One region of the Cedecea sp. genome, then DNA from elsewhere that is predicted to be linked to it. Evidence: predicted binding sites of a transcription regulator. Region 1 holds the regulator's gene; the other holds the start of a gene.
The links. Region 1 encodes LexA, which represses DNA repair genes until DNA is damaged. Its sites were predicted from a motif close to TNCTGTATGTACATACAGNA; they were not measured.
Positions count from the first base shown of each region.

Region 2: a site for LexA is predicted at 1,746-1,765, ahead of rmuC (DNA recombination protein RmuC). Genes of this name have one in related genera too.

Region 1 covers NZ_DASYBS010000093.1:45,286-51,377, reverse strand. The annotation lists gene zur (zinc uptake transcriptional repressor Zur) at 1-434, shown strand, start outside; gene VGM55_RS14625 (CsbD family protein) at 505-714, opposite strand; gene dinF (MATE family efflux transporter DinF) at 950-2,284, opposite strand; gene lexA (transcriptional repressor LexA) at 2,360-2,968, opposite strand; gene VGM55_RS14610 (diacylglycerol kinase) at 3,078-3,446, opposite strand; gene plsB (glycerol-3-phosphate 1-O-acyltransferase PlsB) at 3,578-6,007, shown strand; gene ubiA (4-hydroxybenzoate octaprenyltransferase) at 6,075-6,092, opposite strand, start outside.
Region 2 covers NZ_DASYBS010000016.1:63,755-69,846, forward strand. The annotation lists gene VGM55_RS02670 (dienelactone hydrolase family protein) at 1-648, opposite strand, end outside; gene udp (uridine phosphorylase) at 903-1,664, shown strand; gene rmuC (DNA recombination protein RmuC) at 1,807-3,240, shown strand; gene ubiE (bifunctional demethylmenaquinone methyltransferase/2-methoxy-6-polyprenyl-1,4-benzoquinol methylase UbiE) at 3,332-4,102, shown strand; gene ubiJ (ubiquinone biosynthesis protein UbiJ) at 4,116-4,721, shown strand; gene ubiB (ubiquinone biosynthesis regulatory protein kinase UbiB) at 4,718-6,092, shown strand, end outside.

The DNA of each region.
Region 1 (6,092 bases):
AGCGTCTCGAGGTGTTGCGCCTTATGGCCGAGCAAACCGGCGCCATCAGCGCCTACGACCTGCTGGATCTCCTGCGCGTCAGCGAGCCACAGGCTAAGCCACCCACCGTTTACCGTGCGCTGGATTTTCTGCTGGAGCAGGGTTTTGTGCACCGGGTGGAATCCAACAACAGCTACGTGCTGTGCAATTTTATCGATCATCCAACCCATTCTTCTGCCATGTTTATCTGCGACAGATGCGGGGCAGTGAAAGAGCAGGCGGCTCAGGGTGTAGAAGATATTATGCAGAATCTGGCGTCAAAAATGGGTTTTGCCCTGCGCCACAACGTGATTGAAGCCCACGGGCTGTGTTCAGACTGTTCGGAAGTTGAAGCCTGTCGCCACCACGGCGCCTGCAATCACGACCACACTGTGCAGCCGAAGAAAAAGCGTTAAGAAGGGTAGGTACATCCTTGTACCCGGGCAGGATTGGTTTACGGATTAGCACATTTGAGGGGCCGCCAGGTTACCAGCGGTATTCGTTCCTGGACTCCCAGTCCTTAACCTCTTTCTCTGCCTGGTCTTTGGCGTAACCATAACGTTCCTGGATTTTACCCACCAGTTGGTCACGCTTCCCTTCAATGACGGTCATGTCGTCATCGGTCAGCTTACCCCATTTTTCTTTGACCGTACCTTTGAACTGCTTCCAGTTACCGCCGATTTCGTCCTTATTCATTGTCATCTCCTCATCGTTCGGTTTAGGTGTTTTGCATCCTCACTGTCGGATGCTGAATTTCTGGAAAACATCCAATATCTGCTGGATGTAGAAATAATTGTAGTCAAGGATTTCGGGTTACATTTAAAACTCAGAATCTTTAACCATTTTCAAAATCAGTGGCACGCGGACTCCCGCCTTAAAAGCGGGAAATCAGCATGATAGATGAGAAGTTAACGAGGATTAGAAAACGCGATCAATGGTCGCCATGCGCGGCAAACCAGGTGTTATTGCGCCAGTGGCGCCGCCAGATATAACCGAGCGACAGGCCGCGCAAAGCCAAAAATACCGCCAGCGACAGCCATAAAGCGTGGTTGCCAAACAGCGGCAGCGTAAGCAGCGTCACGCCAAAGCCTAATGCGGCAACCGCCATGCTGTTACGCATCTCCGCGCCACGCGTCGCCCCAATAAACATGCCGTCCAGTAGATAGCACCAGACGCCGACGACCGGCAATACGACCTGCCAGGCCAGGTAACTGTCGGCCTGCTGACGCAGTTCCGGCAAGGACGTCAGCAGCGCGACGATGTGTTCTCCGGCAACGGCATAGAGAGCGGCAAATGCAACCGCGACCAACCCGGCCTGCCTGCACGCTGCGCCCCAAACCTCCAGCAGTTGCCCACGGTTACGTGCGCCGTAGGCCTGCCCGGAATGAGCTTCCACCGCATAAGCGAAGCCGTCCAGCGCATAGGCGGTGAAGGTCAGCAGCGTCATCAGCACGGCGTTCACCGCCACAATTTCGCTACCGAGACGCGCGCCGAAGATGGTGATGGAGGCAAAGCAAATTTGCAGCAGCAGCGAACGCAGCATGATGTCGCGGTTGAGCGCCAGCAGCTTGCGGAGATCCCCCTGCCAGGCCGTTTTAAGACGTGCCCAGCTAATACCGCGCAGCTTCAGAACGTTACGCACCATCACCAGGCCGATAATAAACGTGGCGTATTCAGATACTGCCGTCGCCAGCGCCGCCCCCTGCACGTTCATCTGCAGCCCCATCACCAGCCAGAGGTCGAGCACGATATTGATAAGGTTCCCCACCACCAGCAGGATCACCGGTGCCCGCGCATACTGAACGCCCAGCAGCCAGCCCAACAGCACGAGGTTAGCCAGCGATGCGGGAGCACTCAGCCAGCGGATCTCCAGGAAACGACGAGCCTGATACAGCACGTCTTCGCTGCCGCCAACGACATGCAGCGCGAGGGCGATCAGCGGATAACGCAGTAGCACGATGGCAAGCCCGGCGATCAGCGCCAGCATCAATGGCTGAATCAGCGCGCGCGCCAGCCGCTGTGGATCGTTTGCGCCAAACGCCTGCGCCGTTAACCCGGTGGTACTCATTCGCAGAAAAAGCAGCAGCATAAACAGGAAGCTGGTCGCCGTCGCGCCGATAGCCACCCCGCCAAGATAAGTCGGGCTATCGAGATGGCCGATGACGGCGGTGTCGACAAGACCCAGCAGCGGTACGGTTATGTTGGAAAAAATCATCGGCAGCGCCAGCCACCACAGCGCACCATCCGTTGACGAGAAGAATCGCATGGGAATGATCCAGGGGAAAATAGAGGAGTTTAAAGCGAGTGGTACGGCAGATTTACCGCACCACCAGAAGAAGGGTTACAGCCATTCGCCGTTGCGAATCACCCCAACGGCCAGACCTTCAATGCTAAAATTCTGCTCGCGGAGATCGACGACAATAGGTTGGAATTCGCTGTTTTCCGGCAGCAGATGCACGGTGTTGCCCTGCTTTTTCAGGCGTTTCACGGTCACTTCATCGTCGATACGCGCGACAACCACCTGGCCGTTACGCACGTCCTGCGTTTTGTGTACCGCAAGCAAATCGCCGTCCATGATGCCGATATCTTTCATCGACATGCCGCTTACGCGCAGCAGGAAGTCCGCATTCGGCTTAAACAGAGACGGGTCAACCTGGTAGTGGCCTTCGATATGCTGCTGCGCCAGCAGCGGTTCACCGGCTGCAACGCGGCCCACCAGCGGCAGGCCACTTTCTTCTTCAACCAGCAGGCGAATACCTCGCGACGCGCCGGAAACAATCTCGATAACCCCTTTACGGGCCAGCGCTTTGAGATGTTCCTCAGCGGCGTTTGGAGAACGGAACCCCAGACGTTGTGCAATCTCGGCGCGCGTCGGTGGCATGCCGGTTTGGTTGATATGATCCCGAATGAGATCAAACACCTCTTGCTGCCTGGTAGTTAGTGCTTTCATTCCGCCCCCTGGGTGTTTATACAGTTATGCTGTGAGTATATACAGCCCCGGGCGAATTTGAAACCACAAATTAAGCAAAAAACCAGCGACTTAAACTATTCTGGAAAGGCTATCGCAAATGTGACCAAAGCAGCGTGGCCCAGGTCACAACGGCAAGGATAATCGCTATCAGCACCGCAGCAGAACCCATGTCTTTGGCTCGTCCGGAAAGCTCGTGGTACTCGGTGCCCACACGGTCAACCAGCGCTTCAATGGCGCTATTGAGAATCTCGACAATCATCACCAACACGACCGAGCCAATCAGTAAAATACGGGTAATAGGGTCAACGTCCAGCCAACAGGCGATAACAATAGCGATAACCGCAGCCACGCCCTCCTGACGAAAGGCGGCTTCGTTGATCCAGGCCGCACGCAGCCCCTTCCACGAGTAGCCTGCAGCCTTAATAATGCGGGTGATGCCGGTGGTATTATTCGCCATTCAAGGAAACCTTTTTAAATATTGAGCGTCAATGCTCATTGAGTCTAAATCGCAGCGCCACAGAAATTCCCCAGAGTTTCTGATATCCTTGCGGCGCATTTGCATTATTAACCTGAGGCTTTACATCATTTATGTCAGGCTGGCCAAGAATTTACTACAAATTACTTAATTTACCATTAAGCGTTCTGGTAAAGAGCAAGTCTATCCCGGCGGATCCCCAAACCGAGCTCGGTCTGGATCCTTCACGCCCCATTATGTACGTCCTGCCCTACAATTCTAAGGCAGACTTACTGACGCTGCGTGCCCAATGTCTGGATCACGACCTGCCCGACCCACTGGAACCGTTGGAAATTGACGGCGTACTGCTGCCGCGCTACGTGTTTATTCACGGCGGGCCGCGCGTCTTTACCTACTACACGCCAAAAGAAGAGTCGATAAAACTGTTCCACGATTATCTGGATCTGCACCGCAGCAACCCAGACCTCGATGTGCAGATGGTGCCGGTTTCCGTGATGTTCGGCCGCTCGCCAGGCCGCGAGAAAGGGGAAATCAATCCGCCTTTACGCACCCTGAACGGTGTCCAGAAATTCTTTGCGGTTTCGTGGCTGGGCCGCGATAGCTTCGTGCGCTTTTCCCCACCGGTTTCGCTGCGCCGCATGGCAACCGAACACGGCACGGACAAGATTATCGCCCAAAAACTGGCTCGCGTGGCGCGTACTCACTTTGCCCGCCAGCGTCTGGCTGCGGTCGGGCCACGCCTGCCGGTACGCCAGGATCTTTTCAACAAGCTATTGGCGTCAAAAGCGATTGCCCGCGCGGTTGAAGATGAAGCTCGCAGCAAGAAAATCTCCCATGAGAAGGCGCAGCAAAACGCCATCGCGCTGATGGAAGAGATTGCCGCTAACTTTTCCTATGAAGCGGTGCGTTTAACGGATCGCGTCTTAGGGTTAACCTGGAACCGTCTCTACCAGGGCATTAACGTGCATAACGCAGAGCGCGTGCGCCAGCTTGCCCATGACGGCCATGAAATTGTCTATGTGCCTTGCCACCGCAGCCACATGGATTACCTGCTGCTCTCCTACGTGCTTTATCACCAGGGGCTGGTCCCGCCGCACATTGCCGCCGGTATTAACCTGAACTTCTGGCCAGCCGGCCCGATTTTCCGCCGCCTGGGCGCGTTCTTTATTCGCCGTACGTTCAAGGGCAATAAACTTTACTCCACGGTGTTCCGCGAATATCTCGGCGAGCTGTTCAGCCGCGGCTATTCCGTTGAGTACTTTGTCGAGGGTGGGCGTTCACGTACCGGTCGCCTGCTTGATCCGAAGACCGGCACCCTGTCGATGACGATTCAGGCAATGCTGCGCGGCGGTACCCGCCCTATTACGCTGGTGCCGATTTACATCGGCTACGAGCACGTAATGGAAGTGGGTACTTATGCCAAAGAACTGCGCGGAGCGACCAAGGAAAAAGAAGGTTTCATGCAGATGGTTCGCGGTCTGAGTAAGCTGCGTAACCTTGGCCAGGGCTATGTAAACTTCGGCGAACCGCTGCCGCTGATGACCTACCTGAACCAGCATGTGCCGGAATGGCGAGATTCTATCGATCCTATCGAAGCGATTCGTCCCGCATGGCTGACGCCAACGGTGAACGATATCGCCGCCGATCTGATGGTGCGTATCAACAACGCAGGGGCGGCCAACGCCATGAACCTGTGCTGTACCGCACTGCTTGCTTCGCGCCAGCGCTCGCTGACGCGTGAACAGCTTACCGAACAGCTCGATTGCTATCTGAACCTGCTGCGTAACGTTCCGTATTCTCCGGACGCCACCGCACCAACGGTCACGGCGGATGCGCTAATTAACCATGCGCTGCAGATGAACAAGTTCGAGGTTGAGAAAGATACCATCGGTGACATCATCATTCTGCCGCGCGAGCAGGCCGTGCTGATGACCTACTATCGTAACAACATCATGCATATGCTGGTGCTGCCTTCTCTGATGGCGTCTATCATCACTCAGCATCGCCACATCTCACGGGTCGAGCTGCTGCGTCAGATAGAAGTGATTTATCCGATGCTGAAAGCCGAACTGTTCCTGCGCTGGGAAAAAAGCGAGCTGGGCAGAGAAATTGATGCGTTGATTGCGGAGATGGAACGTCAGGGTCTGGTGATGGTTGCCGATGATGAAGTGCAGATCAACCCTAACCGTTCACGCACCCTGCAGCTCCTGGCAGCGGGCGTGCGCGAGACCATCCAGCGTTATGCCATCACCTTCTGGCAGCTGAGCGCCAACCCGTCGATTAACCGCGGGACACTGGAGCGCGAAAGCCGCACGGTGGCGCAGCGTCTGTCCGTTCTCCATGGCATTAACGCCCCTGAGTTCTTCGATAAAGCCGTCTTTACCTCGCTGGTGCTCACCCTGCGGGATGAGGGCTATATCAGCGATACCGGGGACGCCGACGCGACTGAGACCATCAAGGTTTACCAGATGCTGGCAGACCTGGTGACCTCGGATGTACGTCTGACTATTGAGAGCTCGGCCTCACAGGACGACGCCTCTTAATCACGCGGAAACAAAAAAGGCGAGTCGGCATTGCGCATCGACTCGCCTTTTTTTATTGCCTGAACATTCAGAAATGCAGGTAGCT
Region 2 (6,092 bases), on a different contig from region 1:
TTCCTGAGAAATCCCGGTATCCTGGCCGCCATATAGGCCGAGCACCGGGGCATTAAGGTTGACGGCGATATCTACGGGATGATGCGGAGAGTTTAATGTTTTGTCTCCTACCAGCTTGCCGTACCACGCCACCGCGGCTTTAAGCTGTGGATTGTGCGCGGCATACAGCCAGGCAATGCGCCCGCCCCAGCAAAAACCGGTCACCATCAGGCGATGCGCGTCGCCTCCGTTACGGGAAGCCCAACTGGCCACATGGTCAAGGTCGCCCAGTATCTGATTGTCCGGCACTTTTGAAACCAGCCCGCTCAGCAACGTTGGGATATCGGCGAAGTCTCCCGGTTCGCCCTGGCGAAAGTAAAGTTCTGGCGCGATGGCCAGATACCCTTCAAGCGCCAGTCGGCGGCAAAGATCGCGGATATGTTCATGTACGCCAAAAATCTCCTGAACGACGATAACCACAGGAAGCGGCCCATCGGCATTTTTAGGCCGCGCGTGATAAGCCGGCATATTGTCGCCCTGGCTTGGAATGGACGTTTCCCCGGAAACAATGGCATCGTCCGGTGTTAACACGGTGGTGGAAGCGATGGGTGAGGCCGCCGGTGCGAAGCCTTCGCCCGGTGTGTTATGTGTTGTTTGCTTTTGTTTCATGGTTTTCTCCGAACCAGCATTAGCGCAGTGTGATAACTATAGCCAGGATTAGTAACAAATCTGGTCGCCAAAAAACGCAGATGAAGTTCAAAAAATAGCCCGATCGATTTGTATATGTGACTTTGGTCACTTATATGAATACGGATAATGTAATTTGTTTCATTCAAAGTGAGCGTCATCACGAAATTATGCTCAGGGGTTCTGTAAAGTGTCGCTTTGCTTCTCCTGAAACCTACTCAACAGAGGAGTTTGTTATGTCCAAGTCTGATGTTTTCCATCTCGGCCTCACTAAAAATGACCTGCAAGGGGCTACGCTCGCCATCGTCCCTGGCGATCCTGAGCGTGTGGAAAAAATCGCCGCGCTGATGGACAAGCCGGTTAAGCTGGCTTCCCATCGTGAATTCACTTCCTGGCGTGCTGAGCTGGACGGTAAGCCGGTTATCATCTGCTCTACCGGCATCGGTGGCCCCTCTACTTCTATTGCGGTTGAAGAACTGGCGCAGCTTGGCATCCGTACTTTCCTGCGCGTCGGGACTACCGGGGCGATTCAGCCGAACATCAACGTGGGCGACGTGCTGGTGACTACCGCATCCGTTCGCCTTGACGGGGCCAGCCTGCACTTCGCGCCAATGGAATATCCGGCTGTAGCAGACTTCGCTTGTACCACCGCGCTGGTCGAGGCGGCAAAAGCCGTAGGCGCCACGACCCACATTGGCGTAACCGCCTCTTCAGACACCTTCTACCCGGGGCAGGAGCGTTACGACACGCTGTCCGGCCGCGTCGTTAGCCGCTTCAAGGGCTCGATGAAAGAGTGGCAGGAGATGGGCGTGATGAACTATGAAATGGAATCCGCCACGCTGCTGACCATGTGCTCCAGCCAGGGCCTGCGTGCGGGTATGGTTGCCGGGGTTATCGTGAACCGTACCCAGCAAGAGATCCCTAACGCGGAAACCATGAAGAAAACGGAAAGCCACGCGGTGAAAATCGTGGTCGAGGCGGCCCGTCGCCTGCTGTAGTTTTCCCTGTTTTCAATTCGAAGCCGGCGCTCGCCGGCTTTTTTTATGCTTTGCGTAGCGCCTTCCGGAAAATTCCTTTTCATCTGGACATTTATACAGCAGAATTTTATCTTGCCGCTGTTGGTATCGTTTTGGGGGAAGCATGGATATTTCACTGTTGTTTGGGCTGGGCATTGGGCTGGTGGGCTTACTGACCGGCTGGCTTATTGCCAGCCTGCGTGCGGCTCAGCGGCTGGCGGCTTTGCACGAAGAACAGCGTGAAATCTACGGGGAGCTTGCCGCCGCGCGCCAGGAGCTTCAGCAAAGTCAGCACTGGCGGGAAGAGTGCGAGCAGCTTAACCGTGAAGTCCGCACCCAGATGGAAATCAATAGCGGGCAGGAGGCGGATATCCGTGAACTGACCACCCTGTTGGAGCAAACCCGGCTCAATGCCGAAGACAAGCATCGTCAAATGCTCAACAGCGAGCAGCGCCTGAACGAGCAGTTTGAGAATCTGGCAAACCGTATTTTTGAGCAGAGCGGGCGTAAGGTGGAAGAGCAGAACCGCCAAAGCCTGAATGTGCTCCTTTCGCCACTTCGCGAACAGCTCGACGGCTTCCGTCGCCAGGTCCAGGAGAGTTTTGGCCAGGAGGCGCGCGAGCGCCATACGCTAACGCACGAAATCCGCAACCTGCAGCAGCTCAACGCCCATATGGCGCAAGAGGCGCTGAACCTCACCAAAGCGCTGAAGGGTGACAACAAAACCCAGGGTAACTGGGGGGAAGTGGTGTTAACCCGCGTGCTTGAAGCTTCTGGCCTGCGCGAAGGTCATGAATACCAGACTCAGGTGAACATCCAGCTTGAAAACAACAGCCGTATGCAGCCGGACGTCATTGTTCGCCTGCCGCAGGGCAAAGACGTTGTTATCGACGCGAAAATGACGCTGGTGGCCTATGAGCGCTACTTCAACGGTGAAGATGAACTCACGCGTGAAAGCGCGCTGAATGAGCATATTGCCGCTATCCGCAGCCATATTCGCCTTCTGGGCCGTAAGGATTACCAGCAACTGCCGGGCCTGCGTTCGCTGGACTACGTGCTGATGTTCATCCCGGTTGAACCCGCCTTCTTGCTGGCAATCGACCGCCAGCCCGAGCTGATTAGTGAAGCGCTGAAAAACAACATTATGCTGGTGAGCCCGACGACGCTGCTAGTGGCGCTGCGTACCATTGCCAATTTGTGGCGCTATGAGCATCAAAGCCGTAACGCCCAGCAAATCGCCGAGCGCGCTGGGCGTCTGTACGACAAAATGCGCCTGTTCGTGGATGATATGTCCGCGATTGGCCAAAGCCTCGATAAGGCACAAGATAACTACCGCCAGGCGATGAAAAAGCTTTCGTCGGGGCGTGGAAATATTCTGGTTCAGGCTGAGGCATTTCGCGGGCTTGGGGTAGAAGTGAAGCGTGAGATTAATCCAGATCTGGTCGAACGTGCTCATCAGGAAGATGAAGATGATTCCGCACGGCTGGGCCACGAGAGCGCAGAATCAGCGCCTGAATTTGATGAATTTGCTTCACAACGTTCAGGAGAAGGGCGTTGAGCTAAGGTTTAGCCGCACGGTTGAATCATAGGGCTTTCGCGCCCATTCTGTTACACTTCCCGAACATTTTCTTGATTAAGCAGGCATTGAGATGGTTGATGAATCCCAGGAGTCCGGATCCCAGGAAACAACGCACTTTGGCTTCCGTACCGTAGCAAAAGAGCAGAAGGTCGATATGGTGGCGAACGTGTTCCACTCTGTTGCGGCGAAGTACGACGTAATGAACGACCTGATGTCTTTTGGTATCCACCGGTTGTGGAAACGTTACACGATTGACTGTAGCGGCGTACGTCGCGGCCAGCGCGTGCTGGACCTTGCGGGCGGCACGGGCGATCTGACGGCGAAATTCTCTCGCCTGGTGGGTGAAACCGGTGAAGTGGTGCTGGCGGACATCAATGACTCAATGCTGAAAATGGGGCGCGAAAAGCTACGCAACATCGGCATTGTTGGGAACGTGAGATACGTGCAGGCCAACGCCGAAGCGCTGCCGTTCCCCGATAACACCTTTGACTGCATCACCATTTCATTTGGCCTGCGCAATGTCACAGATAAAGACGCCGCGCTGCGCTCAATGTTCCGCGTCCTCAAGCCTGGTGGCCGCCTGCTGGTGCTTGAGTTTTCCAAACCGGCTTTCGAGCCGTTGAACAAAGCCTACGACGCCTACTCCTTCCACATTTTGCCGCGCATTGGTGAAATGGTGGCTCAGGATGGCGAAAGCTACCGCTACCTGGCAGAATCCATCCGCATGCATCCGGATCAGGAGACGCTAAAAGGGATGATGGAAGACGCAGGGTTTGAAAACACCACCTATTACAATATGACCGGTGGGATCGTCGCCCTGCACCGTGGCTATAAATTTTAACCAGGGAGTCGCGATGCCATTTATGCCGCTTATGACTGCCGGAATTGAAGGTGTGTTGAACACCTTCCTCTGGCGCGACCGTAGTCTGAAATCTGCGCGTCAGCGCCTGCAGGGCAAAACGCTACGTGTTAGCCTGAAAGAGTTTTCCGCACCGCTGGTGCTGGTGTTCAGTGAACAGCATCTGGATGTCCTGAGCCAGTGGGAAGGTGAGGCGGACTGTAATGTTACGACGCGCATTGGTGTATTACCAAAGCTGCGGGACCGCCAGCAGCTCACTGCGCTTATCCGTAGCGGCGAGCTGGAAGTCGAAGGTGACATTCAGGTTGTACAAAATCTGGCATCCCTGATGGATCTCGCGGAGTTTGACCCGGCAGAATTACTGGCGCCTTATATTGGTGATATTGCCTCGGAAAGCATCAGTAAAGTCGTTCGCAGCGGGGGGAGCCTGTTGAAAAAAGGATTTATCCGCAATCAGCAGTACCTCGGCGAAGCGCTCACTGAAGAGTGGCGCGTTGCTCCTGGTTCACTGGAGGTGGCTTGGTTTGCAGAGGAAACCGAAGCGCTCGCTCGCTCGGTGGCCACGCTCAGCGACCGGTTGGATAAGCTGGAGGGCAAATGACGCCAGGAGAACTTCGTCGCCTTTATTTCATTGTCCGTACCTTCCTCAGCTATGGCCTCGATGAGTTAATCCCTAAAATTCGTATTACGCTGCCGCTGCGCATTTGGCGGCGCTGTCTGTTCTGGATGCCTAACCGTCATCGTGAGAAGCCATTGGGGGAACGTCTTCGCCTTGCGCTGCAGGAACTGGGGCCGGTATGGATTAAATTCGGCCAGATGCTTTCCACCCGCCGGGATCTCTTCCCGCCGGTGATTGCCGATCAGCTGGCGATGCTGCAGGACAGAGTTGCGCCTTTTGACGGTGCGCTGGCGAAAAAGCAAATTGAGCTGGCGATGGGCGGCATCCCGGTTGAAAGCTGGTTCGATGACTTTGAAATCAAACCTCTGGCCTCTGCATCTATCGCTCAGGTGCACACCGCCCGGCTGAAAGCGAGCGGCAAAGAGGTCGTGATTAAGGTTATTCGGCCGGACATCCTTCCGGTGATTAAGGCTGATATGAAGCTCATCTATCGCCTTGCCCGCTGGGTGCCTCGTTTGCTGCCTGATGGTCGTCGTTTACGTCCGCTGGAAGTGGTGCGTGAGTACGAAAAGACGCTGATTGACGAGCTAAACCTGCTGCGTGAAGCTGCCAATGCCATCCAGCTACGTCGCAACTTTGAAAACAGCCCGATGCTATATGTGCCGGAAGTTTATTCGGACTATTGCAGTGAAAATATGATGGTGATGGAACGAATTTACGGTATTCCCGTGTCCGACACCGTCGCGCTGGAAGCTCAGGGCACAAATATGAAGCTTCTTGCCGAGCGTGGCGTGCAGGTCTTCTTTACGCAGGTCTTCCGCGACAGTTTCTTCCATGCCGATATGCACCCGGGCAATATTTTCGTGAGCTACGATCGCCCGGAAGATCCGCAATACATTGGCATCGACTGCGGCATTGTGGGCTCACTGAACAAAGACGATAAGCGCTATCTGGCAGAAAACTTTATCGCCTTCTTCAACCGTGACTACCGCAAAGTCGCCGAGCTGCATGTGGATTCCGGCTGGGTACCGCCGGACACTAACGTCGAAGAGTTTGAGTTTGCCATTCGCACCGTCTGCGAGCCTATTTTCGAGAAGCCGCTGGCTGAAATCTCCTTCGGCCACGTGCTGCTGAACCTGTTTAATACCGCGCGCCGTTTCAATATGGAAGTGCAGCCACAGCTGGTTTTACTGCAAAAGACCCTTTTATACGTCGAAGGGGTTGGTCGTCAGCTCTATCCGCAGCTTGATTTGTGGAAAACGGCGAAACCTTTCCTTGAAAGTTGGATCAAAGATCAGGTTGGTATCCCTGCCCTGGTTCGAGCTTTTAAAGAAAAAGCCCCCTTCTGGGTGG